Regions from separate parts of the Mesorhizobium sp. WSM4312 genome, predicted to be linked through region 1. Evidence: predicted binding sites of a transcription regulator. Region 1 holds the regulator's gene; each other region holds the start of a gene.

Region 1 (7,581 bases):
GAGCGCCAGGTAGGGAACCAGCACGACGAACAGCACGACCACCGTCAGCGCGGCGAGAATGCCGTAATCGGCCAGCGTAATGGTCTTCAGGTCGACGATGGTCGGCGTGATCGCGAGGTAGAAGATCATCGTCTTCGGATTGCCGAGCGTGACGGTGAGGCCGGCGATGAAACTCGACACCAGCCCGCCCTTGCCCTTCCGGGCCTCGACCGTTTCGGGCGTGATGCCGGCGGTCCAGAAGCGCCAGCCCAGAAATGCCAGATAGGCAACGCCGGCCCATTTGATAGCCAGGAACACCATGCCGAAGGTCTGCGCCACGAAGGCGAGGCCGAGCACCACGGCGGTCAGATAGGTGAGGTCGCCCAGCATCAGGCCAAAGGACATGGCCAGCGACGAGCGAAAACCGGAGCCGAGCGCCCGCGCGACAAGCGCGGTGACGCCGGGGCCGGGAATGGCGGCGGCGATGCCGAGGGCGGCACTGTAGGCGAGGAAGCCGGTGAGGGTCATGGATAGGTCCCAGATTGAAGGGCCATATTGCATACATCCGAATGGAATTGAATTTCCTGAGGATTGGATTTGATTGCACCAGACAGCGCGGTCTTCGCCCTATAAGGCCCCCCTCATCCGACCGCTTCGCGGCCACCTTTGCCGGGGCGAGTCACGGGCCTCGCCCGTCCTTCGGACCCCCGTGGGGGAGAAGAGAAAGTCGCCGGCGCTAACAAGCTCCTGTCCCCGAGGGGGAGAGGTCGGATTGCCCCGAATTGCCCTTCGCAATTCGGTTGGCAATCCGGGTGAGGGGGTCTGCATTGTCCAAGCAGGATCAGGAACGGCCGCCGTCATAGGTCACACGCCAGATCGTACCGTTGCCGTCCTCGGTCATGATCAGCGCCCCGTCATGGGCCACCGCCACGCCGACCGGCCGGCCCCAGACCTCGCCGTTGGAAACGACGAAGCCGGTCATGAAATCCTCATATTCCCCGGTCGGCCTGCCGTCCCTGAACAGCAGGCGGACGACCTTGTAGCCGGTCCTGTTGCCGCGATTCCACGAACCGTGCAGGGCGACGAAGGCATCCCCCCGGTATTCCTTGGGAAAACCGCTGTCGGCGGGCAGGTCCTTGCGGTCGTAAAAGGTGATGTTGAGCGGCGCCGAATGCGCCTGCATCAGCACATCGGGAATGGTTGCCTTGCCGGCGAGGTCGGGCCGCGCGCCCTTGTGACGCGGGTCCTCGTGGTTGCCGATATAGTACCAGGGCCAGCCATAATACGCGCCGTCCTTGACCGAGGTGGCGTATTCGAACGGCACATTGTCGCCCAGCGCGTCGCGCTCGTTGACGACGCACCACAGCGCCCCGGTCGCCGGCTGGATGGTCATGCCCGAGCAGTTGCGCAGGCCGGTGGCGACGATGCGGCCGTTCTTGCCGTCCGGATCGAAGGCTTGCACGTCGGCGCGCCCCTCTTCGGAGCCCCAGCTTGCGCCGAGCGGCTGCGATGTCACCCACGCGTCGAGGCCGCCATCCGGCGCCTTGCCCATGTCCTCGGCGACGTTCGAACCGGAGCCGACCGACAGATAGAGCGTCTTGCCATCCGGCGAAAAGACGATGTCGCGGGTCCAGTGATGGTTCGAGGGAATGTTGGCGACGATGATTTCCGGTTCGCCGGATGCCTTCAGGTCGCCACCGCGGTAGGCAAAGCGCACGATGCTGTCGCTGTTGGCGACATAGACCCATTGCGGATCATCGCCCGGCGGATAGAAGGCAATGCCATAGGGCTGGTTGAGATTGCCGGCGAAAATGCGGTCCTCGGCGGGCTTGGCGCTGTCCTTGGCCAGGCGATAGACGCGGATCTGGTTGGCTTCGCTGTTGGCGACGAACAGGTCGCCATTGGGTGCGACGCGCACGGCGCGCGGATTGTCGATGCCGGAGGCGATCAGTTCGGCCGAAAAACCCGGCGGCAATTGCGGCTTCGCGCCCGTCGGCATGTCGGCAAGGCCGGCGCTGTTCGACACCGACTTGGTGACGTAAGGCTTCGGCAGGTCTTCCGGCTTGATCAGGCGGCGCACGCCCGGTCTGTCGGCACGCCAGTCGCCGAAGGCGGCCGCGCCCTTCAGCACCGGCTGGTCCGCCTGCTGGGCGAATGCCGCGCCTGTGAGAAAGAGGGCGGGGATCACCAGTCCGGCCAATCGGATCATCTTGTCCTCCATCTGGTCGCGAAGGAAACCAACGGCCGGCTTGTCTCCGGGTTCCGCCTCACTCGACCTGATGAGAAAGCGAAAGTCCGGCTTTATGTCCCGGCCGCGTAAAAATCGTCGTCGAGGCGTTTTTCCAGCGCGACGAGATCGGCCGGCAGCGGCAGGCCCATGGCGCGCATTTCCCGCAATTTCTCGCGCAATTGTTCCTGGATTTCGTGCTGGTCTTCCGGCTGGTTGACCATCTCCTCCAGCAGCAGGCTGATCCGGGCCTTGAGTTCTTCGAGCGCCATTCTTTTTCTCCTTGCTGCCCGTTTCGATCTTGGCACTAAGGTGCAGAGCTTCAGGTCAGGCCGAGCCGAAAATGGTCGATACCGAGAACCGGAGCGTACTGGTCGTACGCGAGTACCGGAAGCGCAGGTATCAGCCATTCGCAGGCCGGCATCACCCGAATATCCACACCTTAGCGCAACATGCGCGATATCAACTGCGCCGTATAATCGACCATCGGCACGATGCGGGCGTAGTTCAGCCGGGTCGGGCCGATGACCCCGAGCGCGCCGACGACGCGGGCGTCCTTGTCGCGATAGGGCGCGACAACCAGCGACGAGCCCGACAGCGAAAACAGCTTGTTTTCCGACCCGATGAAGATGCGCACGCCCGATCCCTGCTCGGCGAGGTCGAGCAGCTGGATCAGCCCGTCCTGCGTTTCCATGTCCTCGAACAGATGCCGCAGCAGCTCGATGTCGGCCTGGGCGGTGACGTTTTCGAGCAGGTTGGCGCGGCCACGCACGATAAGCCGTGCCGGCAGGCCGCTTTCGGCGCCCGCCCACACCGCCAGGCCTTTCTCGACGAGGTCCTGCGACAGCGTGTCGAGGGCCGCTCTCGTCTCTTCCTTGATGCGGGCGATTTCGGTGCGCGCCTCCGCCAGCGTACGGCCGCGAATATGGGCGTTGAGGAAATTCGAAGCCTCGTGCAACTGCGAGACGGTGATGCCCGCCGGCAGCTCGACGACGCGGTTCTCGACGTCGCCATTTTGCGACACCAGCACGGCGAGCGCCTTGGTCGGCTCGAGCTGGATGAATTCGATATGCTTCAGCGCCACCTCGTTCTTGGCGGCCAGCACCAGGCCGGCGCCGCGCGACATGCCCGACAGCATCTGGCTGGCCTCGGTCAGCATGTGCTCCAGCGTCGCGCCAGAGCCTGAGGCCCGCACCTGCGCCTCGATGGTGCGGCGCTCCTCGTCGGAGAGGTCGCCAAGTTCCATGAAGGCATCGACGAAGAAGCGCAGGCCGGCCTGCGTCGGCAGCCGTCCGGCCGAAATGTGCGGCGCGTAGATCAGGCCGAGATGCTCGAGGTCGCTCATCACATTGCGGATGGTGGCCGGCGACAGCGAGGACGGCAGGATGCGCGACAGGCTGCGCGAGCCCACGGGCTCGCCATCCCTGAGATAGGAATCGACGATGCGCCGGAAGATGTCACGAGAGCGCATGTCGAGTGATTGAAGTGCGAGCGGCTGCGAACCCGGATCGATTGCCTTGGTCATTCGGCCAAAAACCTCCGTCCTCAGGATATAGACTTCGGCACGGTGGGCGCAACCGGTCTCTGTATCGGATCGCCCGGTCCGTTTTCCTTTGCGCGCTGCCCCCCAATGCGGCTAAAAGCCGGCCACGATTCCGAAAAATGACTGGGAAAGAAGCCTGAATGCGCCCCTCCAAACGCCAATTCGACGAAATGCGCGCCATCTCCTTCGAGCGCGGCGTCTCCAAGCACGCCGAAGGTTCGTGCCTGGTGAAGTTCGGCGACACCCATGTCCTGTGCACGGCGAGCCTCGAGGAGAAGGTGCCGGGCTGGATGCGCAATTCCGGCAAGGGCTGGGTGACGGCCGAATATGGCATGCTGCCGCGCTCGACCGGCGAGCGCATGCGCCGCGAGGCCTCCGCAGGCAAGCAGGGCGGCCGCACGCTGGAAATCCAGCGCCTGATCGGCCGCTCCTTGCGCGCCGTGGTTGATTTGCAGGCGCTGGGCGAGCAGCAGATCACCGTCGATTGCGACGTCATCCAGGCCGATGGCGGCACCCGCACCGCCTCGATCACCGGCGGCTGGGTGGCGCTGTACGACTGCCTGCGCTGGATGGAAGCCCGGCAGATGGCCAGTGTTTCGAAGGTGCTGAAGGACCATGTCGCGGCGATTTCCTGCGGCATCCATGACGGCCAGCCGGTCATCGACCTCGATTATCTCGAGGATTCCGCGGCCGGCACCGACGCCAATTTCGTCATGACCGGCAAGGGCGGCATCGTCGAGATCCAGGGCACGGCCGAGGGCGAGCCTTTCTCGGAAGACCAGTTCGCCGAGTTGATGGGCCTGGCCAAGAAAGGCATTTCGCGGCTGGTGAGTTTGCAGCAAATGGCGGTGGCGTAGGTTTTAGATGCCGAGCCCAGGCACCCCCCTCTGGCCTGCCGGCCATCTCCCCCTCAAGGGGGGAGATCGGATGTCATCTCGGCCTTCGCCAATCTCCGGCGTTGCAAGATGGGCGGCGAGATTGAGGCTGCTGATCTCCCCCCTTGAGGGGGAGATGCCCGGTAGGGCAGAGGGGGGTGCCTCGTGACACCCAATGCAATTTTGGAATCAGCGCTCTATGTGACTGATCTCAACGCGGCCGAGCATTTCTACACCGACATCCTCGGCCTCACGTTCCTCGGCAAGGTCGACGGCAGGCATCTTTTCTTTCGCTGCGGGCCGGGCGTGCTGCTCATCTTCAACGCCGAGGCAACCAAGATCCCGCCGGCGCCGGATGCCCGGCTGCCGGTGCCGCCGCACGGCGCGGTCGGCGAAGGTCATCTCTGCTTTGCCGCCAGCGCGGATGAAATCGTGGCTTGGAAAGCGCATCTCGAGGCGAAGAAGATCGCCATCGAAAGCGAATTCGAATGGCCGCAAGGCGGCCGTTCGCTCTATATACGCGACCCCTCGGGCAATTCGATCGAGTTCGCCGAGCCGAGAATCTGGGGCCTTTGATGCATACACTTGATGGCAAGAAGATCGTCGTCGCCAGTCACAATGCCGGCAAGCTGCGCGAATTCGCCGACCTGATGGGACCCTTCGGCTTCGAGGCGAAGTCGGCCAAGGACTACGGTCTGCCGGAACCGGACGAGACCGGCACGACCTTCGAGGAAAACGCCTACATCAAGGCGCTGGCCGCGGCGAAGGCGACCGGCCTGCCGGCGCTGTCGGACGATTCCGGCCTCTGCGTCGACGCCCTCGACGGCGCGCCCGGCGTCTACACCGCCAACTGGGCCGAAACCCCTGACGGCAGCAGGGACTTCGCCATGGCCATGCAGCGCACCGAAGTGGCTTTGCAGGAAGTCGGCGCCGCCTCGGCCGAACGGCGCAAGGGCCGCTTCGTCGCCGTCATTTGCCTGGCCTTTCCCGACGGCGCGGCCGAATATTATCGCGGCGAGGCCGAAGGCACGCTGGTCTGGCCGCCGCGCGGCGAGCTCGGCTTCGGTTACGACCCGGTGTTTTTGCCCAATGGCTTCGACAAGACGTTTGGCGAGATGAGCGCTGAGGAAAAGCACGGCTGGAAACCCGGCCAGCCAACGGCGCTCTCACATCGCGCCCGCGCCTTCCAGAAATTCGCCCAAGCACGGTTGGATCTGCCTAGATTGGGCTCGGCATGACCGGACCTGGCATGATCATGCCGCTCGACCGCAGCCCCGGCTTCGGCGTCTACATCCATTGGCCGTTCTGCGCGGCCAAGTGCCCCTATTGCGACTTCAACAGCCATGTCCGCCACCAGCCGGTCGACCAGGAGCGCTTTGCCGCCGCCTTTGAGGCGGAACTGGCGACGATGCGTGAGCGGACCGGGCCGCGCGAGGTGACCAGCATTTTCCTCGGCGGCGGCACGCCCTCGCTGATGAAGCCGGAGACGGTGGCCAGGGTTCTGGACGCCGTGGCGAAGAACTGGACGGTGCCTGACGGCATCGAAGTGACGCTGGAGGCCAACCCGTCCTCGGTCGAGGCCGAACGCTTTCGCGGCTATCGCGCGGCCGGCGTCAACCGCGTCTCGCTCGGCGTGCAGGCCCTGAACGACAAGGATTTGCGCTTCCTCGGCCGGCTGCACAATGTCGACGAGGCGCTGCACGCCATCGGGCTCGCGCGCGAAATCTTTCCGCGCCTGTCCTTCGACCTGATCTACGCCCGGCCGGGCCAGACGCCGGAAGCCTGGGCGGCCGAACTCGAACAGGCGATCGGCCACGCCGCCGACCATCTGTCGCTCTACCAGCTGACCATCGAGGAAGGCACGCCCTTCCACGCCCTGCATGCGGCAAAGAAATTCGCCATTCCCGACAATGACCACGCCGCCGACCTCTATGCTTTGACGCAGGAGATCACCACGGCGCACGGCCTGCCGGCCTATGAGATTTCCAACCACGCCCGGCCGGGCGCGGAAAGCCGGCACAATCTGACCTATTGGCGCTATGGCGAATATGTCGGCGTCGGCCCCGGCGCGCATGGCCGCTTCGTCGAGAACGGCCGACGCACGGTGACGATCGCCGAGCGGATGCCGGAGACCTGGGCCAACCTCGTCGAGGCCAAGGGCCATGGCGTCACCGGCGGCGAGATCCTAACACGTTCGGAAGAGGCCGACGAATTCCTGCTGATGGGGCTGAGGCTGGCCGAAGGCATCGACCTTTCGCGCTACGAAGCCTTCTCCGGCCGCGGCCTGTCGAGCGCGCGGCTGTCGGTGCTGCAGGGCGAGGGACTGGTGGCGCCGATCGGCAACGCCCGCCTGCGCGCCACGCCGGCCGGCATGATCGTGCTCGACGCAGTGGTGGCCGATCTGGCGCGCTGACCTTTGAAAAACGTCCTGTTCGTCTGCAGCCAGAACCGCCTGCGCAGCCCGACCGCCGAGCAGGTGTTTTCAACGCGCCGGGACATCGAGGTCGCGTCGGCGGGGACCAATCATGACGCGGATACGCCGCTGACGCATGAGCTGGTCGCCTGGGCCGACATCATCTTCGTCATGGAAAAGGTGCACCGCACGAAACTGCAGAAGAAATTCAAGGCCAGCCTGAAGCAGGCCCGGGTCATCTGCCTCGATATACCGGATAATTATGAATTCATGGATCTCGAGCTGATTGACCTTCTGAAGGCGCGCGTTTCACGCTATCTGGGGTGAACCAGTCATCCCCGGGTCCATGCCGCGTGGCTCCGCCCGCTATAACGAAGCGAGAGCAGTCGCGGCCAGAGATCGCAGTGGTCAGGCGTCGTGCTTGAAACGGCGCTTGCCGCGATCCTTCTCGGCATGCGCCTCTCCGTTGCGGGCCGGTTTGGCGTCGGCCTTTTCGCGGCGAACGCTGTGCTGGTCGTTCATCGGATGTGGCGGCACGCCTTCC
Region 2 (7,581 bases), on a different contig from region 1:
TGTAAGTTGATGGGCGTGCTTTATGGACTTCTTAGAAGTCCATGCCGCCACTCGAGCCCGCTTGCGGGCTCGAGCAATGTAAGTTGATGGGCGTGCTTTATGGACTTCTTAGAAGTCCATGCCGCCCATGCCGCCCATGCCGCCGCCGCCCATGCCGCCAGGCATGCCGCCGCCAGCCGACTCCTTCTTCGGAGCCTCCGCGATCATGGCTTCGGTGGTGACGAGCAGGCCGGCGACCGAGGCCGCGTCCTGGAGAGCCGTGCGGACAACCTTGACCGGATCGACGATACCCATGGCGATCATGTCGCCATATTCGCCGGTCTGGGCGTTGTAGCCGAAGGTCGCGCCCTTGTTCTCAAGGATCTTGCCGGCAACGATCGAGGCTTCCGCACCGGCGTTAGAGGCGATCTGGCGGGCCGGAGCCTGCAGAGCGCGACGCACGATGTTGATGCCAGCGGCCTGGTCGGCATTGGCGCCGGCAGCCTTGATGTTGGCCGAAGCGCGCAGCAGGGCCACGCCACCGCCGGCAACGATGCCTTCTTCCACGGCCGCGCGGGTCGCGTTCAGCGCATCGTCAACGCGGTCCTTCTTTTCCTTGACTTCGACTTCCGTCGCACCGCCGACGCGGATCACCGCAACGCCGCCCGCCAGCTTGGCGAGACGTTCCTGCAGCTTCTCCTTGTCGTAGTCCGAAGTGGTCTCTTCGATCTGCTGCTTGATCTGGGCAACGCGGCCCTGGATCTCGGCCTTCTTGCCGGCGCCGTCGACGATGGTGGTGTTCTCCTTGGAGATCGACACCTTCTTGGCGCGGCCGAGCATGTTGAGGCCGACATTCTCAAGCTTGATGCCGAGGTCTTCCGAGATGACCTGGCCACCGGTGAGGATGGCGATGTCTTCCAGCATGGCCTTGCGCCGATCGCCGAAGCCCGGAGCCTTGACGGCGGCGATCTTCAGGCCGCCACGCAGCTTGTTGACGACCAGCGTGGCCAGGGCCTCGCCTTCGACGTCTTCCGAGATGATGAGCAGCGGCTTGGAGGTCTGCACGACGGCTTCGAGAACCGGCAGCATTGCCTGCAGGTTGGAGAGCTTCTTCTCGTGGAGGAGGATGTAGGCGTCCTCGAGATCAGCGACCATCTTGTCGGCGTTGGTGACGAAGTAGGGCGAGAGATAGCCGCGGTCGAACTGCATGCCTTCGACGACTTCAAGTTCGGTCTCGGCGGTCTTGGCTTCCTCGACGGTGATGACGCCTTCGTTGCCGACCTTCTGCATCGCTTCCGCGATCATCTTGCCGACCGACTCGTCGCCATTGGCCGAGATGGTGCCGACCTGGGCGACTTCCTCGGAGGTCTTGATCTTCTTGGCGGCCTTGCCGAGCGCCGCGACGACCTCGGTGACGGCCAGGTCGATGCCGCGCTTCAGGTCCATCGGGTTCATGCCGGCGGCAACCGACTTGTGGCCTTCCTGGACGATCGACTGCGCCAGAACGGTCGCGGTCGTGGTGCCGTCGCCGGCGATGTCGTTGGTCTTCGAAGCAACTTCGCGGACCATCTGCGCGCCCATGTTCTCGAACTTGTCCTCAAGCTCGATTTCCTTGGCGACGGTGACGCCGTCCTTGGTGATGCGCGGGGCGCCGAACGACTTGTCGATGACGACGTTGCGGCCCTTGGGGCCGAGCGTGACCTTCACCGCATCGGCGAGGATGTTGACGCCACGCAGCATGCGCTCACGGGCATCACGGGAGAATTTTACGTCTTTAGCAGCCATTTTTAGCTCCTGGCAGGGGCTTGCGATAAAGCCCGGAATTCAGTTGACGGTGAGGCCGATGATCAGCCGATGATGCCCATGATGTCGGATTCCTTCATGATCAGAAGGTCTTCGCCATTGAGCTTGACTTCGGTGCCCGACCACTTGCCGAACAGGATGCGGTCGCCAGCCTTGACGTCCAGGGGGACCAGCTTGCCGCTTTCGTCGCGCGCGCCGGAGCCGACGGCGATGATCTCGCCTTCCTGCGGCTTTTCCTTGGCCGTATCCGGGATGATGATCCCGCCGGCGGTCTTGGATTCGGATTCGACCCGGCGAACGACCACGCGGTCATGAAGCGGGCGGAACTTCGACTTTGCCATTTTTTCTTCCTCGAATGAGAACGGTGAGAAACAGTTCCTCCGTCCGGCGAAGCCGGACATATAGTTAGCACTCACCAAGGGCGAGTGCTAACGTGGCGCTGAAATAGGCCGCCGACCTGCGAGAGTCAAGGCGCGCGGCAGCCTCGAAAGGCGGTAATTTTTTCCACGGATTGCGGCTTAGAGAAACAACCGCAACTGCGTGTGGATGATCGACCGGTAATCCTCGATGGTCCGGCGGCCTTCCGGCTGGCCCTGCGCGAGCGCCAGGCGCACCACGCCACCGGCGAGCTGGAAGATCAACAGGACCATGCGTTCGAACTGCTCATGCTTGCCCGGCTCGATCAAGGTGGTGACATGGTCGCAGAACATCCTGGCCTGATGCCGGGTTTCGGCGATGTCGAGATTCTTCAGCGCCTTGTCGGCCTGGATGGCGTTCTGCAGGTCCTGGATGGCCGGATCGCCGGCGACGCGGCCGAGGTAGTCGTCAAGCAACCGGTCGGCGGCGGCGATGACGTCCTTGGCTTCGCGGACATCGGCGAGGATATCAGTCAATCGCGCGCGGCTCACCTCCGAAAACCGCTCATAGAGCATCGCCAGGATCGCCGACTTGTTGGGGAAGTAGTGATAGACGGTGGCGATTGGTCCGCCCGCCAATGCGCCGACTTCCTTCATGGTGACGGCGTCGATGCCCTTCTCGCCAATCAGCCGCATGGTCGTCGACAAGATGGCATCGATGCGCTCGCGGCTGCGCTCCTGCTTGGGCTTGCGCCTCGGTTCGGTCGCTGTTCGCCTTGCTTCCACCATACACCGGTCTTTCGCACGAATTGCCAAATTCTGGTTGACAAAAAATATGATCAAGTATCAGTTTCTAAAATACTGACAGATTGTCAGCTTTTTTGTCGTGCGACAAGGGACGTTGGGAGGCGGCTTTGGCATCTGGTGACGCGCATGCCGGAAGCGGCGACTGGCTGGTCGGCAATCCGACCGGCGGGCAGCTTGCCTCGGCGCTGTGGATCGGCTCGGTCGGCCTGCTCATTCTCGGCCTGCAGCCAGTGCTGCTCGGCGCTCTCTACACGGAGGGCCATGTCAGCGGCGACGAACTGGCGCTGGTCGCCACCGCCGAGATGATCGCCATTGCCATCGGTTCGGCGATCGTCGCGATGCTGCTATCGGCCCGCAACATGCGCTGGAAAAGTGCGGTGCTGCTGCTCCTGCTGGCGCTGGCGAATGTCTGGACGGCCTATGCCGCCGGGGCCAATGCATTGATGGCGGCACGCGCCTTGGCCGGCCTTGCCGAAGGCGGGCTTGTCGCGGTCGCCACCGAGCTGATCGCCCGTTCGCGGCGCGCCGAACGCATCGGCGGCTTTTTCGTCACCATGCAGACGCTGGCGCAATGCGCGCTTGCCCTGCTGCTGGCGCTCTATGTCATCCCGGCCGCCGGATCGGCCGGCGGCTTCCTCATTCTCGCGGTCGTCTGCGTCCTGTCGCTCATCGTCGCCTTCGTCGTCCCCACCGATTACGCCATTCTGCCCAAGGACGAGAACCTCGCCAATGTGCTGACGATTCCTTCGATTGCCGCCCTGTTGTGCGTCTTCTGTTATTTCATGTTCTTCGGCTCGGTCTGGGCGTTTCTGGAACCGGTTGGCGCCCAATTCGGCATTGACGGCCGCACAGTCGGCCTGATCGTCTCGGCCAGCCTGGCGGTTCAGGTCCTGGGCGCGATGACGGCGACCGTGTTCGAGGCGCGCATCGATTATCGGGTTGCCATCGCACTCATTGGTACTGTCGCGCTTGTCGCCTCGCTCGTGCTGGCCAGCGGACCTGGCCTCACCACCTTCTGGGTCGCCGCCCTGGTCATGGGTTTCATTCTCCTGTTCATCGTGCCCTACCAGATCCGCCTGGCGATCACGGCCGATGACACCCGCACCGCCGTGCTCCTGGTGCCGGCCGCGCAGCTCTTCGGCCTGGCGATCGGGCCGGTTGCGGCGTCGCTGCTCATCGACGGCAAGGATTTCCGCCCGGTTCCGGAATTCGCTGCCGGCAGTGCCTTGGCCAGTGTGCTGTTGCTCGGCCTGTTCATCCTCGTGGCGCGGCGTCGCCGGGTTGTTGCGTGAGCGCCATGTCGAACATCTGGAGCAACTGGTCCGGTTTTGTCACTGCCGCGCCGCGGCTGATCGCCAGCCCCGCCGATGCCGGCGAAGTTGGTGACCTCGTTCGCAACGCACCCGGCCCGGTCCGTGTCGTCGGTGCCGGTCACTCCTTCACCCCACTGGTGAAATCCGAGGGCACGATCCTGTCTCTGGATAAGCTGGAAGGGCTGGTCTCGCATGACGCTGAAAAGCATCAGGCACGCGTGAAGGCAGGGACGCGGCTTGGTCCGCTCATGCACATCCTGCACGGCATCGGCCAGGGCCTGCCCAATATGGGCGACATCGACCGCCAGGCAATCGGCGGCGCGCTGGGAACCGCCACCCACGGCTCGGGGCCGACGCTCGGCGCCTATCACACGCAATTGGAGACGGTGCAGATCGTCGACGGGCTCGGCAAGGTCCGCGACTTCACCATGGCAGGGGATCAGGACATGATCCACGCCATCGGCGTCGCGCTCGGCGCTTTCGGTGTCTTGAGCGAAGTGACGCTGAACAACATCGCGACCTACCGGCTGCGCCGCCGCAAATGGGTGCTGCCGATCGGTGACATGCTGCGCGATTTCGAAAAGATGATGACCGCGCACCGCTCGGCCGAATTCTACTACATTCCGTTTTCCGGCTACGCGCAGTTCATCGCCAGCGACTTCAGCACCGAGGCGACCACCACGCGCCCGACCGACGATGACGAAGGCTCCTTGCGCACGCTGCGCCGGTTGCGCACCGGGCTCGCCTGGCTGCCGTCACTGCGCCGCCGCCTGATCCTCGGTGCCGTCGCGAAAGTGCCGGCCGAGGATTATGTGCAGGACTGGCTCAACGTCTATGCCAGCGACCGCCAGACCAAGTTCAACGAGATGGAATATCACCTTCCCTTCGAGGAGGGGCCGAAGGCGCTGGCCGAGATCATCGCGCTCACCGAAAAGCACTTTCCCGAAGTCTATTTCCCAATGGAGGTGCGCAGCGTCGCGGCTGATCGGTTCTGGCTCTCGCCCTTCTACAACAGGCCGACCTGTTCGATCGCCGTCCACCACGACGCGGCGAGCGATCCGTTGCCCTTCATGCAGGCGGCCGAGCCGATCTTCCGCAGGTATGGCGGCCGGCCGCATTGGGGCAAGATGCACAGCCTGAAGGCGGCGGATTTCAAGAAGCTCTATCCCCGTTGGGACGACGCCATGGCGGTTCGCCGCGACATCGATCCGCAAAACCGATTCGTCTCGCCCTACATGGCAGGGCTGTTCGGCATTGAACCCAGTCCTTTTGGCATCGAACCCAGTCCTTTTGGCATCGAACCCAGTCCTTTTGGCATCGAACGATGAGTGCCTACTTTGCCGCGCTCTCCGAAGCACTGAAGACCGCCGGCATCTTCCAGCCCTGCCTGCTGCTCGACCTCGACCGGCTGGATGGCAACATTGCGCTGGTCAAGGCCAGGCTTGACCCGAGTCTTGCCGTGCGGCTGGTCGACAAGTCGCTCGCTTGCCTGCCGCTGCTTGCGCATATCGGCAAGACGCTCGGAACCGGCCGCTTCATGACCTTTCATCCACCGATCAGTGAGGCGGTGCTGGAGGCGTTTCCGGATGCGGGTCTCCTGTTCGGCAAGCCGATGCCGATCGGGGCGGCCAGGGCGGCACTGGTGAAGGGTGGCGCCGACTGGTCGCGCGTCTGCTGGCTGATCGACAGTGACGAAAGACTGGCGGAATACGGCGCTCTCGCGATCGAACTCGATATCGAACTGCGCATCGCCTTCGAGATCGATGTCGGGCTGCATCGCGGCGGCTTCGCCAACCCGGAGGCCTTGTCGAAAGCGTTAAGCGCCATGGCGGCCCACAAACGACTGCGCTGCGAAGGCGTCATGGCCTATGAGGCGCACGCGCCGCATATTCCCGGCCTGTTCGGCGGGCCGGCCAAGGCGTTGGCGCAGGCTTCGGAGCGGGCCGCCGCTTTCGTGGCGCGCCTCGGCCCGGACCGGCGCCGCATCCTGAACATTGGCGGCAGCAAGACCGCGCTGCTGCATCACGGCAGCATTGCCAATGAAGTGTCGATGGGGTCGGCCTTCGTGCTGCCCAGCGATTTCGACACGCCTGGCCTCGACGGTTTCCAGCCGGCGGCCTTCATCGCGACGCCGATCCTGAAGATGGCCGAGCCGATGCTGCCGGGTCCGCCGGCTGTTTCCCGCCTGCTGCAGGCGCTCGGCCGGTTCCCCCGCAAGGGCTGCTATCTCTATGGCGGCAAATGGATGGCCGAACCGGTCTTTCCCCAGGGCATGAGGACGAATGGCCTGCTCGGCCTGTCTTCCAACCAGCAATTCATGGGCCTGCCTGCCGATAGCGTCGCCAAACCAGGCGACTACGCGTTCCTGCGGCCGACGCAGAGCGAGGCCGTGCTGCAGCAATTCGGGCCGATCGCGGTGCTTTCCCAGGGCAGGATCGTTGATCGTTGGCCGGTGTTGCCGATGATGTGATCGCGTCGGGTAGGTCGATATAGTTGACTAAGTCAAGTAAATGGTTGATCCTGTGAAGGCAGGAGATGACCATGACGATTCACCATCACCCCAAGAACGAAGCGCCGAACAAGCAGCTGATCGATGCGGTGCGGGCTTTCAACCGCTTCTACACCCGCCAGATCGGCCTGCTCGACGAAGGGTTACTGAAAAGCGCCTTCTCACTGACCGAGGCGCGCGTGCTTTACGAGCTGGCGCACCGCGACGGTTTGACCGCGACCGACCTTGGGCGCGATCTCGGTCTCGACGCCGGCTATGTCAGCCGTTTGCTGAAGAAGTTCGAACGCCATGACCTCATCTCCAGGTCGACGCTGGTTTCGGATGCCAGGCAATCCTCGATTGCGCTGACGCCGGCGGGCAGGAATGCATTTGCGCCGTTGAACAAGGATTCGCATGACCAGGTCGCGGCCTTGCTCGATCGGCTGCCTGTTTCGGAACAGGACCGGCTGGTGAAGTCCATGCGGACTGTCCAGGCACTGCTGGACGAAAGCGCAGAGCCGAAAATTCCCTATCTGCTGCGGCCGCTGCAGATCGGCGACATCGGCTGGATCACCCGCCGGCAAGGGATGCTCTACGCGCAGGATTATGGCTGGGACGAAACCTACGAGGCGCTGGTTGCCGAAATCCTCGCGGCCTTCGTCAAATCCTTCGACCCGAAATGGGAGCGCAGCTGGATCGCCGAGCGCGATGGCGAGGTCGTCGGTTCGGTCTTCGTCGTGCGCAAGTCGCCCGAGGTGGCGAAGCTCAGATTGCTTTATGTTGAGCCTTCGGCACGCGGCCTTGGCATCGGCGGGCGCTTGGTCGACGAGTGCAT
Region 3 (7,581 bases), on a different contig from region 1:
CCTTGACGGCCGCGACCTTGAGGCCGCCGCGCAATTTGTTGACGACCAGCGTGGCCAGCGCCTCGCCCTCGACGTCCTCGGAGATGATCAGCAGCGGCCTGCCGCTCTGCACCACCGCTTCGAGGATCGGCAGCATCGCCTGCAGATTGCCGAGCTTCTTCTCGTGGATCAGCACATAGGGCTCTTCCAGCTCGACACGCATCTTGTCGGCATTGGTGACGAAATACGGGCTGAGATAGCCGCGGTCGAACTGCATGCCCTCGACGACATCGAGTTCGGTTTCGGCGGTCTTGGCTTCCTCGACGGTGATGACGCCGTCATTGCCGACCTTGTCCATCGCCTTGGCGATCATCTCGCCGACGGTTGCATCGCCATTGGCGGCGATGGTGCCGACCTGCGCGATCTCGGCCGACGACTTGACCTTCTTGGCCCTGGCCTTGATCTCGACGACAACGGCGGCGACCGCCTGGTCTATGCCGCGCTTCAAGTCCATCGGGTTCATGCCGGCGGCAACCAGCTTGGCGCCTTCGCGCAGGATCGAGGCGGCGAGCAAGGTGGCGGTGGTGGTGCCGTCACCGGCGAGGTCGTTGGTCTTCGAGGCCACTTCCCGCACCATCTGCGCGCCCATGTTCTCGAACTTGTCGGCAAGCTCGATTTCCTTGGCGACGGTGACGCCGTCCTTGGTGATGCGCGGCGCGCCATAGGCCTTGTCGATGATGACGTTGCGGCCCTTGGGGCCGAGCGTGACCTTCACCGCATTGGTGAGGATCTCGACGCCGCGCAGCATGCGGTCACGCGCGTCGGTGGCGAATTTGATTTCCTTGGCAGACATTTTTTCAATCCCGTTCGAATTTGGAGTGGACGAACCCCGCGCGGAAGGCGCGGCGCTCCAGTCAGGCGGCCTTCTTGGCTTCGACGCTCTTCTCGATGACGCCCATAATGTCGGCTTCCTTCATGATCAGAAGGTCCTCGCCGTCGATCTTGACCTCGGTGCCCGACCATTTGCCGAACAGGATCAGATCGCCGGCCTTGACGTCAAGCGGCACAAGCGCGCCGTTTTCGTCGCGTGCGCCGGGGCCGACGGCGATGATTTCGCCTTCCTGCGGCTTTTCCTTGGCATTGTCGGGAATGATGATGCCGCCCTTGGATTTGGTATCGCCTTCGGCGCGCCGGATAACGACGCGGTCGTGGAGTGGCCGAAACTTCATGAAAACTTCTTTCTGGGGCCGGCTTAGGCGACCGCGCCCTTCCTATAGGCGCTTTGGCACTCGATAGATAGGAGTGCCAAAAATTATTCGCAGGGCGATTAAATATTGAAAAGTATTATTTCGGCCTGCCGTTTCGTGATATCCGGAGGCGGTCAAATAATTCAAAAAATTGAATTTTGCCGGTTGGATGCCTATTTATCGGACAAGTTCATTTTCTCGATTCCAGCCCCAAGGAGATTTATGCGATGGCCGACGGCAATCAGACGATCATGGAAAAAGCTGAAGCCCGCTTCGTCGACAAGCAGAAGAAGACGGCGGAGCGCAACAAGGCAACCGCCGAGTACATGTCCGAGGCGCGGGCCAGGGAGATCAAGACCGCAAAGCTCAGGACATTGCGCCTGGCCAAGGAAGAGGCGGATCGCGTCGCCGAAGCCCTGAACCCGACGCCGAAGAAGAAGCGGGCGACCAAGAAGGCCGCCGCAACGGAGGCAAAAACATGAGCCTGACCTTCCCCAACCGCAGCCGCAGCTATGACGAAGCCGGCAAGCGCATCCGCTTCGTCGGCCATGACGGCATGTTCCAGATTTCCTTCTCGGTGGCCGTCGATGCGATGAGCAAGATCCAGCCGCAAACCAGCGCCGATGAAGCGGGCTACCTCGCAACGTTCGACACCGAGAGCAGCGTCATCCGCGATGTTGCGTCGAAGGCCTACGGCCGTACGCGCAAGAGCATGTATGTGCTGACATCCGACGACTTCGGCTGATCAGCCGAGGTCCATGTCCTCGATCATCGTCCGTATCTTCGCGGCTTTTTCGAAATGGTCGAGGCGGTGGGTCCTGATCCACCATTCCGCTGCTTCCATCAGCAGTTCGGGGTCGTCATTCCTGTTGGCGAAAAACGCGTAGAACGACAGGCCGACGGCGGGCCCTTTCTCGGAAATCTTGCGGTCGCAGACCTCCAGTATCTTTTGCCTCAGGCTCGCTCTCACGGGAATCCTTCTTGTTTTGGTGTTGCGGGCCTTGGCCCACCCCGGAACGTTCAACCCTTGCGCTCCGCCCTCTCCTGATGTCGCCGACATTCATCTGCACGACCATGTCCTCGGCCTCGCGCGGGCTCATGCCGACCATCATCTCTTGCCTGATCACGCCTGGCCGGCCAGTCAAGACATCGACGATGGCCCAGATCTGCGGCAGATCCATGCGCAGTGCGCCAGAAGGTCGGGCACAGATTCTCGGCTGTAGGATTTTTGGAGGCCTCGCCTCGGGATCGAACCGAGGCTTCAGAGATTTGCCGTCTCCAGCGTAGCCGCTCCGCCACGAGGCCATGGCAACCGAACTAACGGGGAAATGCTTGCGGAAACGTTAAGGCCCAACGGCCGTTCTGTCGGTACTTTGGAAAATGTCGCCTGGCGTCGCTCTTCGGCAGACCCTTGCGGCGAAGCGATCACGGACGTCAACTTTCCCCTTGAACGATCCCCCGATCTGGCTTAGCCTCGATTTGAGAAAAGGTTTTTCCAAACAGTTCTGATCGGGCTCGGCCATTGGCCGGGCCATGCTCCGGCCTGTAAGAGAAAACCTTTTCCCAACTCAGGATTCTCGATGGCATCGGACGATCAGCCTGTTCCGGTTTTCCCCAAGCCCGTCACCTTGCGTGACGTGGCGGCGCGGGCCGGCGTCAGCGTCGCCACGGCCTCGAAGGCGCTCAATGACCAGGGGCGGATGACCGCCGAGACGCGCGAGCGCATCCGCGAGACGGCGCGCAGCCTGGGCTTCCGGCCCAACAGCCTGGCGCAGAGCCTGCTCAGGCGCCGCTCCTTCACCGTCGGCCTGCTCACCAACGATACTTATGGCCGCTTCTCGCTGCCGCTGATGTCGGGCATTTCGGACGCGCTGGTCGACAATGGCGTCTCGGTGTTCCTGTGCAATGTCGAGGAGGATCCGCGGCTGGGCCAGTTGCATGTCGAGGCCATGCTCGACAAGCGCGTCGACGGCATCATCGCCACCGGCAAGCGCATCGACCGCCATCTGCCCGTCGATCTCGCCAATCTGCGCATCCCGGTGATCTATGCCTTCACCCAGCCCGATCCCGACGCCGTCGCCTTCGTCTCGGACGATGCCGACGGCGCGCGGCTGGCGGTCGAACATTTCTGCCGGCTTGGCCGCAGGCGCATCGCCCATGTCAGCGGGCCGGCGAGCTTTGCCGTGGTGCACGCCCGCGCCCAGGCCTATCGCGACGTGCTCGCCGAAAACGGGCTGCCGGTCACCGCGCCGCTGCTCGGCGCCTGGTCGGAAGCCTGGGGGCATGAAGCGGTGGCGCAATTGTTCGACGGCAAGAGCGAACGGCCTGACGCCGTCTTTTGCGGCAACGACCAGATCGCGCGCGGTGTCATCGATGCCTTGCGCGAGCGCGGCCTCGACGTTCCAGGCGATGTCGGCGTCATCGGTTTCGACAATTGGGAGATCGTCGCCGAAGCGACGCGTCCGCCGCTGACCTCGGTCGACATGAACCTGGTCGCCCTCGGGCGCGAGGCCGGACTGACCCTGCTTTCCCTGGTCGGCGGTCAGCCCGCCGCGCCGGGCATTCGAAAACTGCCGTGCCGGCTGGTGGTGCGTCAGTCCTGTGGCCGCCCACCGGACGGCTGAAAACGCAGCGCCGCGTGACCGGCGCCAAGCCGCGCACCGCGGCCAACCCTTGGAGGAGGAGAATATGAGGAACGTGATTGCCAAACTGGCCCTGGCCGCTGCCGTACTGGGCGGTGGTCTCGGCGCTGCCGCCGCCGACACCGCCAACATCTGGGTGCGCGCCGACGGCTCGAATTTCATGCCGCGCATCGTCGATGCCTACAACAAGGCGCATAAGGACCAGATCAAGCTCGACATCATCCCCAATGCCGAGATCATCCCGAAATATGGCGCCGCCGCCGCCGGCGGGACAGCGCCCGACGCGCTGTCGCTCGACCTGATCTACACCCCTTCATTCGCCGCCGCCGGGCAGTTGGAGGACATCACCGACTGGGCCAAGTCCCTGCCCTATTTCGCCAGCCTGTCGCCCGCGCACGTCAAGACCGGCACCTACAAGGACCACATTTACGGCCTGCCTTTCTCGGCCGACGCCTCGGTGCTGATCTGGAACAAGAAGCTGTTCAAGCAGGCCGGCCTCGACCCTGAAAAAGGCCCCGCCAACTGGGCCGAAATCGCCGCCGACGCCGAGAAGGTCAACGCGCTTGGCGGCAACATCAAGGGCTTCTACTTCTCCGGCAATTGCGGCGGCTGCAACATCTTCACCTTCACGCCACTGATCTGGGCCTCGGGCGGCGACATCCTCAGCGAAGACGGCTCCAAGGCGACGCTGGACAGCCCGCAATTGCGCGGCGCCATCGATCTCTACCGCTCGATGGTCAAGAAGGACCTGGTGCCGGCAGGCGCGCAGACCGACACCGGCGCCAACTTCTTCGCCGCCTTCGCCGCGGGCAATATCGGCATCTCGCCCTCCGGCGCCTTCGCCATCGGCGCGCTCAACACCCAGTATCCCAATGTCGATTACGGCGTCACCTTCCTGCCGGGAAAGGATGGCGGCTGGTCGTCCTTTGCCGGCGGCGACAATTTCGTCGTCACCAAGGGCACCAAGAAGCTCGCCGTGGTGAAGGAGTTCCTGGATTTCGCCTATTCGCTGGAAGGCCAGACCATCCTCGCCAAATATGGCAGCCTGCCGGTACGCGGCGACATCGCCAAGGATGCGCTGAAGGATCTCGATCCGCGCTACCAGGTCGCCGCCGAGGCCATGGCCAAGGGCAAGACGCCCTATTCGGTGGTGTTCAACGATCTGATCAACTCCGCCAACGGCCCGTGGACGCAGATGATCAACGAGGTCTTCTTCGGCGACGATGTCGATGGCGCCATCGCCAACGCGCAGGAGACCATGCAGTCGATCATCGACCAGGCGCCGCAGAAGTAGCGGCCGCCTGCCGGCCGCCCGCCTGTCTCCCTGGGCGGGCGGTCGGCGTGCTCCTTACCCTCCCTCTTGTGGAGAGGTAGGGCGGCCAACTGGATGCGACGCAAGAACAGGCAAAGCATGACCACCATCACCGCAAGCACCACCGCCCCGCCCCGCGCCCGAAAACTCGTCGGCGCCGGGCGCCGGCAATGGATCGGCCTCATCTATGTCGCGCCGGCGGTCGCGCTGGTCATGGTGTTCTTCGTCATCCCGCTCGGCATGACGGCGTGGATGTCGCTGCACAACTGGCCGCTGATGGGCGAGCACGCCTTCGTCGGCCTCGACAATTACGGGGCGATCCTGCGCGACACCAGGTTCTGGAACGCACTCAAATTCACCGGCTACTACACGGTGGTCGTCACAATCGCGATCTTCGCCGTCGCCTTTCCCTTGGCGATCTTCATCGAGAAACCGCGGCCGCTGACCAACCTCTACCGCACTTTCTTCTTCATGCCGGCCGTGGTTGGTTTCGCCTCGGCGAGCCTGCTCTGGTCATGGCTGCTCAACGTCGATTCCGGCCTGTTCAGCCCGGCCGCCTACGACCTCGGCCTGATCGACAGGAAGTTCAACCTGCTCGCCACCTTCCAGCCGGCCTTCTGGTCGATCATCGCCATGGTGGTGTGGAAGGTCGCCGGCTTCACCATGATCATCCTGATGACCGGCCTGCAATCGATCCCGCAGGATCTGCAGGAGGCCGCCGTCATCGACGGCGCCGGACCGTTCGCGCGGTTCCGGGCGATCACCTTGCCGCTGATGCGCCGCACGCTGGCGCTGGCGCTGATCCTGTCGGTCGCGGGCTCGATCCTTGCCTTCGACCAGTTCTACATCATCCTGCGCGGCGGGCCGCGCAACCAGACGCTGACGGCGGTCTACTGGATCTTCAACCAGTCCTTCGTGTCGTTCAAGCTCGGCTATGGCGCGGCACTCTCCATGGTGCTGCTGGTCATCCTGGTGGCGCTCAGCCTCATCCAGCTGTGGCTGTTGCGCAAGCCCGAGGGGCTCGACTGATGGCGCAGGCGATATCAGCCAGAGGCAAGTTTGCCGCCCGCCTCGCCAGGCACTCCACCGGCATCATCGCCTCGGTGCTGTTCGTCGCGCCCATCGTGTGGACGGCGCTGTCGGCCTTCAAGCCGGCGGCCGAAGCGCGCCTGCCGCCGCTGCCGCCCTGGCCGACCACGGGCTTTTCGCTGGAAAACTATGCCACGCTGAACTCCTTCGGCGACGGGCTCTGGGTCTCGGCGCAGAACAGCATCTATGTCTCGGTGATGACCGTCTTGCTGTCGGTCATCGTCAGCGTGCTGGCCGGCTACGGCTTTTCGCGCTTCCGCTTTCCGTTCAAGGACCTGTTCTTCGTCCTCATCCTGTCGACGATCATGATCCCGTTCCAGTCGATCCTGACGCCGATCTTCCTGGTGCTGACCAAGCTTGGCCTGCACAACACGCTGACCGGCCTGGTCGGCGTCTATGTGACGCTGCAATTGCCGTTCTCGATCTTCATGATGCGCAACGCCTTCGACGCGGTGCCGCGCGAGATCGAGGAGGCGGCGCGCATGGACGGCGCCGGCAACGCCACCATGCTTTTGAAGGTGATGCTGCCGCTGGTCTGGCCGGGCGTCGTCACCATCGCGCTGTTCGCCTTCCTCGGCGCCTGGAACGAATTCCTCGCCGCCCTGGTGCTGATGACCGACCAGTCCAAATTCACGCTGCCGGTGATGATGACGGCACTGCAGTCGGGCCGCTTCGGCGCCATCGACTGGGGCGCCGTGCAGGCGGGCGTCACCGTGATGATGGTGCCGTGTCTCATCCTGTTCCTCGCTTTGCAGCGCTTCTACATCCGCGGCCTGATGGCCGGGGCCGTCAAATAACAGACTGAATGGAGTGAGTTCATGACCGAATCGCCATCCCCCCGCCCCGCCCCGAAGCGAAAGCCGAAACTCGCCTTTCGGCCGCTGCCGGTGCCGCAGGTCGATGTGCACGGCTTCTGGGGCGACCGGGCCGATGCGGTGGCGACCCGCACCGCCGACATCCTCTACGAGCGCTGCGTCGAGGCGCGCATGCTGGAGCAGATCGATCCGGACCGCCCCTCGCCCGGCATCGTCATTCCCTTCCACTCGCCCTCGCCCGATGAAGCGGACCGCCAGGGCGCCGAATTCACCGGCTCGACGGTGACGACGCAGATGTTCTGGGATTCCGATCTCGGCAAGACGATCGAGACCGCGGCCTATTCGCTCTACCGGCGCAAGAACCCCGGGCTGGAGAAGAAGATCGACGCCGTCATCGACATGTACGGCAAATTGCAGCAGGAGGACGGCTATCTCTCCAGCTGGTACCAGCGCATCCAGCCCGGCAAGCGCTGGACGAACCTGCGCGACTGCCACGA
Region 4 (7,581 bases), on a different contig from region 1:
TCGGCGAGAGTCGCGGTTTGCAGCACGCCGAAGGCTATCCCGCTCAAGAGCATGCCGCAGAGCACCTCTGCCTCGCCCGTGGCCGCCAGGCCGATTGCGGCGACGACACACGCGGCGAGGCCAGCGAGCATAGGCAGGCGCGTGCCGTGCCTGTCGACATGCCGTGCCGAAAGCCAGCGGGCAACGGTTGCGCCCAAACCCTGAAGCAGCAGGCCCAGCATGATCGTCCCGCTGGTCGCCTCCGGATGGGCGAGAGGAAGGAAGGTGACCGTTGCACCGACAAGGACCGCGCCGCAGCCGAGCGAGATTGCCGGCCCGATCGCCACGCCCAAAGGCGGAAGGCGATGGGCCTCGTGCGTTTCGATCTTCCGCTCGGAAGGAAGAACCGCGGTCGCGGCAATGGCGGCAAAGGCAAGCGCCGCCGCGCAGACGGCTGTCCCCGGTGCACCGAGATTCGTCAGCACCCAAGGGCCAAGGGGAACGGCCACGATCGCCGGAACCGCAGACGCGACCCCAGATATGCTCATGGCTTCGGCACGCCGCGACGGCGGTGCAATCTGGGCCGAGAGACCGGAGGCGGCGACGAGCAGCACGCCAAGTGCAAGCCCGCGACCTGCGCAATTGAGGAGCAGCAGCGCGAGCGAAGCAGGAAAGGCCGTAAGGCAGGCTAGACCGAGCAAGCCGAGGGCGAGCGCAAGCGCGCTCTTACGACCGGCGCGGTTGATCACCTGTGGCGCGGCAATTTCGCCGACGATGGTGGCTGCCATCAAGGCGCCGGTTGCGGCGCCTGCGCCGCTGGTCCCTGCGACAGCCGACGCATGCGCGGGAATGGCCGACAGAAGCAGATAGAAGCTGCTCATTGCCGAAAGCATCACGCCTGCAATGCTCAGCATGGGAGCCGTCAAAATCGGCTCAGGAGCGGTTCGTGCCCGCGGTGCGGTAATTGCGGTTGTCGCCATGGTCTTGTCCTCACAGATGACGAGGCCTGGCTTACCGTGCTACTGGTCTTGACGATATGGCCAGTTGTTGAGGAATTTAGTTGACCAGTTTGAACGCGGATATCGCTCTCAGCCTTGACCGCTCGATCAATGAGAGCCTCGGCAGTCAGCTGCGCCGCGGCCTGCTGACCCGAATTCGAACCGGGGCCTTGCGCCCGGGCGTCCTCCTTCCCTCGACCCGCGCGCTCGCCGCCCAACTGGGTGTCTCGCGCCCACTTGTGGTCGACGCCTATGCGCAACTCGCCGCCGAGGGATTCCTGACCGTGCGTCAGGGCGCACGGCCGATGGTCGCCGCCGGCTTGGCGAACGTCGCCGCCTCGGCAGAGCAGCGGTCCGCCGATGAGGTGATCCGCTACGATCTGCGGCCGGCCATGCCGGACGTAGGGCATTTCCCGCGCAAGGCCTGGCTGAGCGCCGTCAGGCAGGTGCTCCAGACCCTTCCGGCGAGCGATCTCGGCTATGGCGACCTTCGCGGGAGTTCGGTCCTCCGGGCTGCGCTCGCCGATTATCTCGGCCGCGTGCGCGGCCTCATCGCCGACCCCTCACGCATCTTCATCACCAGCGGCTTTGCCGAAGGGCGCGCCCTGGCCTGTGTTGTCCTGCATGCCGTCGGAGCGCGCAGCGTTGCGGTCGAGGATCCGGGTTACAGCGATTGGGTCGCGGTCGACAAAGCCGGGCTCCTGCGAGTCCCCGTGCCGGTGGACGAGGATGGGATCGACGTCGACCAGCTCATCGCGACCGGCGCCGATGGCGCGCTGGTTACCCCGTCGCACCAGTTTCCGGTTGGCGGCGTGCTCAGCGCGGTTCGGCGACAGCGCCTGGTGAAATGGCTTCATGAAACGGACCGCTATATTCTTGAAGACGACTATGATGCGGAGTTCCGCTACGATCAGGCGCCGGTCGGGGCACTACAGGGCCTCGCTGCCGATCGGGTCGTCTATGCAGGCACCGCAAGCAAGACACTGGCGCCGGCGCTGCGCCTCGGCTGGCTCGTGGTTCCGCCGCAGCTGATCGCACCGATGAACCGCGAGCTGCGGCGCTGGAGCGAAGGACCTCCGCGCATCGATCAGGACGCACTTGCGCACCTTCTGCAGTCAGGCGCCTATGATCGGCACTTGCGGAAGATGCGCCGTATCTACCGTGATCGCCGCAACAGTCTGCTGAGCTGCTTGAGGGACGAACTCCCGGACGTCGAGGTTGAGGGCGCGGCAGCGGGTCTCCACGTAACGGTGCGACTGCCCGCAACCATTGGTCGAGCCGGTGAGGCCGACATCGTCGCGCTTCTGCGAAAACGGGGCGTGGCGACCGAAGCGCTCGGACGATATTCTCAAACCGCGGCCGGGCCACGGCGCTTGTTCATCGGCTACGGCCGAATTCCCGACAGCGCGATTGCTTCCAGCGTCCGCTTGCTCGCTCAGACCATCCGTGACGTCTCGCCCCAGTGAAGTCCGGTGATCGCGGTCGGTGCAACGTGCATTTCTGCCCCATACACGCTCAATTCTTCCAGTTTGAATTGAGCGCTATCGCGTAAGTCCATAAGTTGTAGGCGAAATGATTTTGGGGGCCTTTTCGTCAGTCCTGTCCGGCAAATGATGGCACTCGTCAGCTCATGACTCGCCGTTTTCTAAAGGCTTGGGAACGATGCTTGCGATAGGCGGCGACAACGACGTGCAGGCTGGTTCCGACCTGGGCCGCCGGGTCATATCCGCTCCTTGCAGATCCGAGGGAGGCGTGCAATCGGTCAGATTGCGTCGCTCGCAAAGCAAAGACTTACCTCAGCGCCGGGCTCACTATGAGACCTGGATCAAACCTGCACGACGGGCCGCCTTCAAAAATGCCCGTCTTGCTTGTTGCGGAGCCCGCCATCCGTCCAAGGCGTCGCGGCAGGTGCGGCGGGCAGCTCGATAGCTTGGTCCTCTCGCCCATTCCGGCCATTGGTCATGAAGGCACTCAAGTGCTTCCCAACTGCTGGCAACCACCCGCTCCCTCGAGGGTCTCACGCGCAGTCTCACTGGTTCGGAAAATCGAATATCCCTCATAGCTTTGTGCGCTCCCGCAGACCGATTACATCGACTTGTTGTAGGGGCCTCTCGAAGCCGCTCCGAAAGCGCCAACTGCCTCGGCCGCGACGATGTCGCCTGCGGCCTGTACAAGCAAATCCATGCGGCGGGCGAAGGCAACAAATGTGCTGCGAGCGGTTTCGGCATCCACCTCGCCGGCGAGGGCTGCCCGACAGGCATTGAGCGCGACGCCATGAGCAGAGTTTCGCTTCGATGGCGGCCATTCATCCAACAGGACGAAGGCGTCTTTTACGCTTTGAATGTCGGTCGGAAACCCAAGACCCACCAGCACCCTCACGGGATGCTGAAATTGATTGTGTTCCATATTTTCCTCCGTTTCACGCGATTAGCTCAATCGATCGGAAGCCTTTCCCACGGCGCGTGCGCGATAGATTGCGGGCGTCGCGCCTTAGCCTGCCGAACTCCCGTTTCCAGGAGGACCTTTGCTGTCGGTAAGATTCCGCGCGGCCAGAAACATCACCGTGTATGCTGCTTTGCGCCGGTCCCAACCCGCGGCCTCCGCTCTGTCGAGCAAGTCGACCAGTATCGGGTCAAGCGCAACCTTCAGGTCTGCTTCGTAGTTCAGATCGGTGGCCGCACGCGCCGGCGGCGGGATTACGTTCAAGTTCATCACGTTCATGGCTCTACCCATTTGTCAGGGTGTCCGGGCCCACCGGGCGCGGACACAGCCGTTGCCATCAGAAGTCCATGCCACCAGCCGGCATTGCCGGAACGGCGGGTTCCTTCTTCGGCTTCTCGGCAACCATCGCTTCCGTCGTTACTAGCAGGCCGGCAACCGATGCCGCATCCTGGAGTGCGGTTCGCACCACCTTCACCGGATCGATGACGCCCTCGTTGTAGAGGTCGCCGAACGCGTTGGTCTGTGCGTTCCAGCCCCAGCCGAACTCCGGTTTCTCACGCAACTTGCCGACGATGATCGAGCCTTCCGCGCCGGCGTTCTCAGCGATCTGGCGCACTGGCGCTTCAATCGCGCGGCGCACGATCTCGATACCATGCTTCTGGTCTTCATTCTCGGCCTGCACCCTGTCCAGTGCCTTGGCCGCACGCAGAAGCGCCACGCCGCCACCCGGCAACACGCCTTCCTCGACCGCAGCGCGCGTCGCATGCATGGCATCGTCGACACGGTCCTTGCGCTCCTTGACCTCGACCTCCGTCGAGCCGCCGACGCGGATGACGGCGACACCGCCGGCGAGCTTGGCCAGCCGCTCCTGCAGCTTTTCCCTGTCGTAGTCGGAGGTCGTTTCCTCGATTTGCGCCTTGATCTGGCTGACGCGACCCTGGATGTCGCTCCTCGAGCCGGCGCCGTCGACGATGGTGGTGTTCTCTTTCTCGATCACCACCTTCTTGGCGCGGCCGAGCATCTCCAGCGTGACGTTCTCCAGCTTGATGCCGAGATCCTCGCTGATGGCCGTGCCGCCGGTCAGAATGGCGATGTCTTCCAGCATCGCCTTGCGGCGGTCGCCGAAGCCGGGCGCCTTGACGGCGGCGACCTTCAGCCCACCTCGCAGCTTGTTGACGACCAGGGTGGCCAATGCCTCGCCCTCGACATCCTCGGCGATGATCAGCAGCGGTTTGGACGATTGAACGACGGCTTCCAGCACCGGAAGCAGTGCCTGCAGATTGGACAGCTTCTTCTCGTGGATCAGCACATAGGGCTCTTCGAGTTCGACGCGCATCTTGTCCTGATTGGTGATGAAGTACGGGCTGAGATAGCCGCGATCGAATTGCATGCCCTCTACGACTTCGAGTTCGGTCTCGGCGGTCTTGGCTTCCTCGACGGTGATGACGCCTTCGTTGCCGACCTTCTGCATCGCTTCGGCCAGGAAGCGGCCGATCTCGGCGTCGCCATTGGCCGAGATGGTGCCGACCTGGGCGATCTCGTCATTCCTGGTCACCTTGCGGGCGTTGGTCTTCAACTCCTGAACAATCGCTTCCACGGCTTTATCGATGCCGCGCTTCAGGTCCATCGGGTTCATCCCCGAGGCGACGGCCTTCGCACCTTCCTTGACGATCGCCTGGGCAAGCACCGTTGCAGTGGTGGTGCCGTCGCCGGCAAGGTCGCTGGTCTTCGAGGCGACCTCGCGCACCATCTGGGCGCCCATGTTCTCGAACTTGTCCTCGAGCTCGATCTCCTTGGCGACGGTGACGCCGTCCTTGGTGATGCGTGGAGCGCCGAACGACTTGTCGATGACGACGTTGCGGCCCTTGGGGCCGAGCGTCACCTTCACCGCATCGGCGAGGATGTTGACGCCGCGCAGCATGCGCTCACGGGCGTCGGAATGGAATTTCACTTCCTTGGCAGCCATTGGATCATTCCTTCAATAGGCAGCTTCATTGACTGGGTTGCTGTGGCGCTGAAGCATCGATCAGGCGGCTTTCTTGATCGTCGCGGCCCGGTCGATCACGCCCATCACATCGGTTTCCTTGATGATGAGCAGATCCTCGCCGTTGAGCTTGATCTCCGTGCCGGACCACTTGCCGAACAGGATGCGGTCGCCGATCTTGACGTCGAGCGGCGTGAGCTTGCCGCTCTCGTCGCGGGCGCCCGGGCCGATGGCAATCACCTCGCCCTCCTGCGGCTTCTCCTTGGCGGTATCGGGGATGATGACGCCGCCGGCCGTCTTCTCCTCGGCTTCGATGCGGCGGACCAGGACACGATCATGCAATGGACGGAACGTCATATCGTTCTCCTTCGGGACAAACAGATTTTTGAGGTTCCTCCACACCGGACCGGCGATATCGGGCCGGTGCGGGGCGCCACGACCCTTTTTCAGGCATCGCGCGGATATCGAGCTAGTTTTGGAATTTTCGAGTTTCAAGGGGTCGCTGGAAAAATTTTGGCACTCTGCATACAAGAGCGCTAGTGACATGAATTCATGCAGCTATTTTCGCTAGGACGCGCGACTTTCAGATCTTGAAATTCCGCAGGGACTCTACGAAATTTTTTCGGCGCTGGAGTCCTGAAAAAGGGCTCGAGCGCAAAACCGATGCCAAGGAGATTTGTTAGGAAGTGGAGACTATCGATGGAACGAACTTTCCCGAAAAACATCCCCTCGATCGCCCCTGAGGCCTCTGATCCTTCGCTTGACCGCCTGCTGTTTCCGGCGCGGCACTTTAGTCACCCCAATGAGGTGGTGGGCGACCGCACGCTCGACACTCAGGAAAAGCGCGCCATTCTTGCCTCATGGGCTTCTGATGCTTGCGCCGTCGACTCCATGCCTGCGCTGCGAAAGCCACCGGCGCTGCTAGCCCGGTGACGTTCGACGCCGTGATGGATGCACTTCGCCGACTGGACGACAGTCGCGCCGAGGTAGGCTGTGACCGCGAGGAATGGCAGGCTCGAGAACGCCCGCAAAGACTTAACGCCTGAACGGGCGACAGGAGAGACGCCCTTTGTTGTTGTCACGGTGCTTTGAAGAAGGTTCTGGCTGTCTGGTTGCCAACACCCCTTGAACCTAAAAGAGGTGTCTCCAATCTCTTTACTATGTCCGGTACTATGTCCGGCGGCGGCTTGGCGGATCTCAAGTCGAACTCTGCCCTGTTTGCTATGGTATTCGCCCAAGCTCGTCGACTTGCCGGAACTGAGATCCTTGCCACACGCAGGCGAGGCAGGATCGGTTGTCACGCAGTTTGAAGGGAGGTCACATGGAAGATGGAATGTTCAAACAGACGATCTTCGTACGAGACGATGGCTTCGCTCTCAGAAGGATCGCTTGTGTCATGGATGCGATAGAGTTTCTTGAGGAATGGCCCCTCGAAAGGCGCGGCCTGCTTCACGCAGCGGCGAGTGACACTTGCTACTCGGCATATGATGGTCGAAAGTCCGTCGATGCGGCACACAAGACATTCACGACTTGGGCACGCAGGGTCGGTGTCATTGAGGATATTCCCGTGGCGCCGCCTTGGATGACAGGGCCTAAGATTAGCGCTGCAGACCATCCTACAGAAATTGACGGTTGATTTCGCTTGCGGCGGCAGGTCGTACCGCCGCCGCATCGGTCGACGCGTCACTAGTGCCATGGGGAGGAGGAGTACTGGGTAGCCAAGGATGCGGCGACCAAGAAGAGTGAGGTGGTGACCAAAAAAACCGGACGGCGCAAACTGACCGATGCCGGCAATAAGACGTATACAAGCAAGGCCAATGCCGACAAGGCATTGAAGGACCTGGCTGCTTGCAAATGAACTGACAGGCTAGTGCAGGTCGCCCCTCCGCCTTCTCGTGGGCCGCCTACACGTCGGCCAGTAGTCGTCTTCGCAGTCTTTCAGGAACAAGGGCTCGAAGCTGGCAAGACACTTGCAGCGACGGCCTCGCGAACTGTCATGCCAACGACACGCCGTTGTCGGGCGAGGCCGCCCAAGTCCGCAAGCATCCTCGGACCTTAAACGGCGCGCTTGGAATCGCTGGAATAGCGTGGCGATCCATGCATCTCTGATCAACTACCGATGCCCGGATGCCGGATCTGCCACGTCGCCTTCGTCATCGGGCTCGATCAGGTCGATTA

What was found. The regulator HrcA, encoded in region 1, represses chaperone genes, less so after heat shock. The targets are predictions, from matches to a motif close to GTTAGCACTCNCNNNNNGNGAGTGCTAAC.
Region 2: a site for HrcA is predicted at 2,187-2,215, ahead of groES (co-chaperone GroES). Genes of this name have one in related genera too.
Region 3: a site for HrcA is predicted at 1,261-1,289, ahead of CK228_RS32390 (co-chaperone GroES). Genes of this name have one in related genera too.
Region 4: a site for HrcA is predicted at 5,916-5,944, ahead of CK228_RS31905 (co-chaperone GroES). Genes of this name have one in related genera too.

What each region holds. Positions count from the first base shown of each region.
Region 1 is NZ_NSFU01000009.1:244,725-252,305, reverse strand. Features, by position in the region: gene CK228_RS17240 (LysE family translocator) at 1-507, opposite strand, end outside; gene CK228_RS17235 (sorbosone dehydrogenase family protein) at 821-2,188, opposite strand; gene CK228_RS17230 (hypothetical protein) at 2,281-2,478, opposite strand; gene hrcA (heat-inducible transcriptional repressor HrcA) at 2,649-3,731, opposite strand; gene rph (ribonuclease PH) at 3,890-4,606, shown strand; gene CK228_RS17210 (VOC family protein) at 4,790-5,200, shown strand; gene rdgB (RdgB/HAM1 family non-canonical purine NTP pyrophosphatase) at 5,200-5,862, shown strand; gene hemW (radical SAM family heme chaperone HemW) at 5,859-7,037, shown strand; gene CK228_RS17195 (low molecular weight protein tyrosine phosphatase family protein) at 7,041-7,364, shown strand; gene CK228_RS17190 (hypothetical protein) at 7,446-7,581, opposite strand, start outside.
Region 2 is NZ_NSFU01000008.1:131,246-138,826, forward strand. Features, by position in the region: gene groL (chaperonin GroEL) at 109-1,764, opposite strand; gene groES (co-chaperone GroES) at 1,827-2,123, opposite strand; gene CK228_RS15095 (TetR/AcrR family transcriptional regulator) at 2,301-2,927, opposite strand; gene CK228_RS15100 (MFS transporter) at 3,053-4,237, shown strand; gene CK228_RS15105 (D-arabinono-1,4-lactone oxidase) at 4,243-5,586, shown strand; gene CK228_RS15110 (alanine racemase) at 5,583-6,728, shown strand; gene CK228_RS15115 (bifunctional helix-turn-helix transcriptional regulator/GNAT family N-acetyltransferase) at 6,800-7,581, shown strand, end outside.
Region 3 is NZ_NSFU01000031.1:32,746-40,326, forward strand. Features, by position in the region: gene groL (chaperonin GroEL) at 1-832, opposite strand, end outside; gene CK228_RS32390 (co-chaperone GroES) at 894-1,208, opposite strand; gene CK228_RS32395 (hypothetical protein) at 1,454-1,708, shown strand; gene CK228_RS32400 (DUF1488 domain-containing protein) at 1,705-1,971, shown strand; gene CK228_RS32405 (DUF6500 family protein) at 1,972-2,196, opposite strand; gene CK228_RS32415 (LacI family DNA-binding transcriptional regulator) at 2,807-3,850, shown strand; gene CK228_RS32420 (sugar ABC transporter substrate-binding protein) at 3,915-5,162, shown strand; gene CK228_RS32425 (sugar ABC transporter permease) at 5,280-6,209, shown strand; gene CK228_RS32430 (carbohydrate ABC transporter permease) at 6,209-7,066, shown strand; gene CK228_RS32435 (glycoside hydrolase family 127 protein) at 7,088-7,581, shown strand, end outside.
Region 4 is NZ_NSFU01000030.1:688-8,268, reverse strand. Features, by position in the region: gene CK228_RS31935 (MFS transporter) at 1-959, opposite strand, end outside; gene CK228_RS31930 (PLP-dependent aminotransferase family protein) at 1,040-2,443, shown strand; gene CK228_RS31925 (DUF982 domain-containing protein) at 2,789-3,037, opposite strand; gene CK228_RS31920 (DUF982 domain-containing protein) at 3,063-3,383, opposite strand; gene CK228_RS31915 (hypothetical protein) at 3,468-3,698, opposite strand; gene groL (chaperonin GroEL) at 3,757-5,385, opposite strand; gene CK228_RS31905 (co-chaperone GroES) at 5,446-5,760, opposite strand; gene CK228_RS31900 (hypothetical protein) at 6,103-6,336, shown strand; gene CK228_RS31895 (DUF982 domain-containing protein) at 6,725-7,039, shown strand; gene CK228_RS31890 (hypothetical protein) at 7,517-7,581, opposite strand, start outside.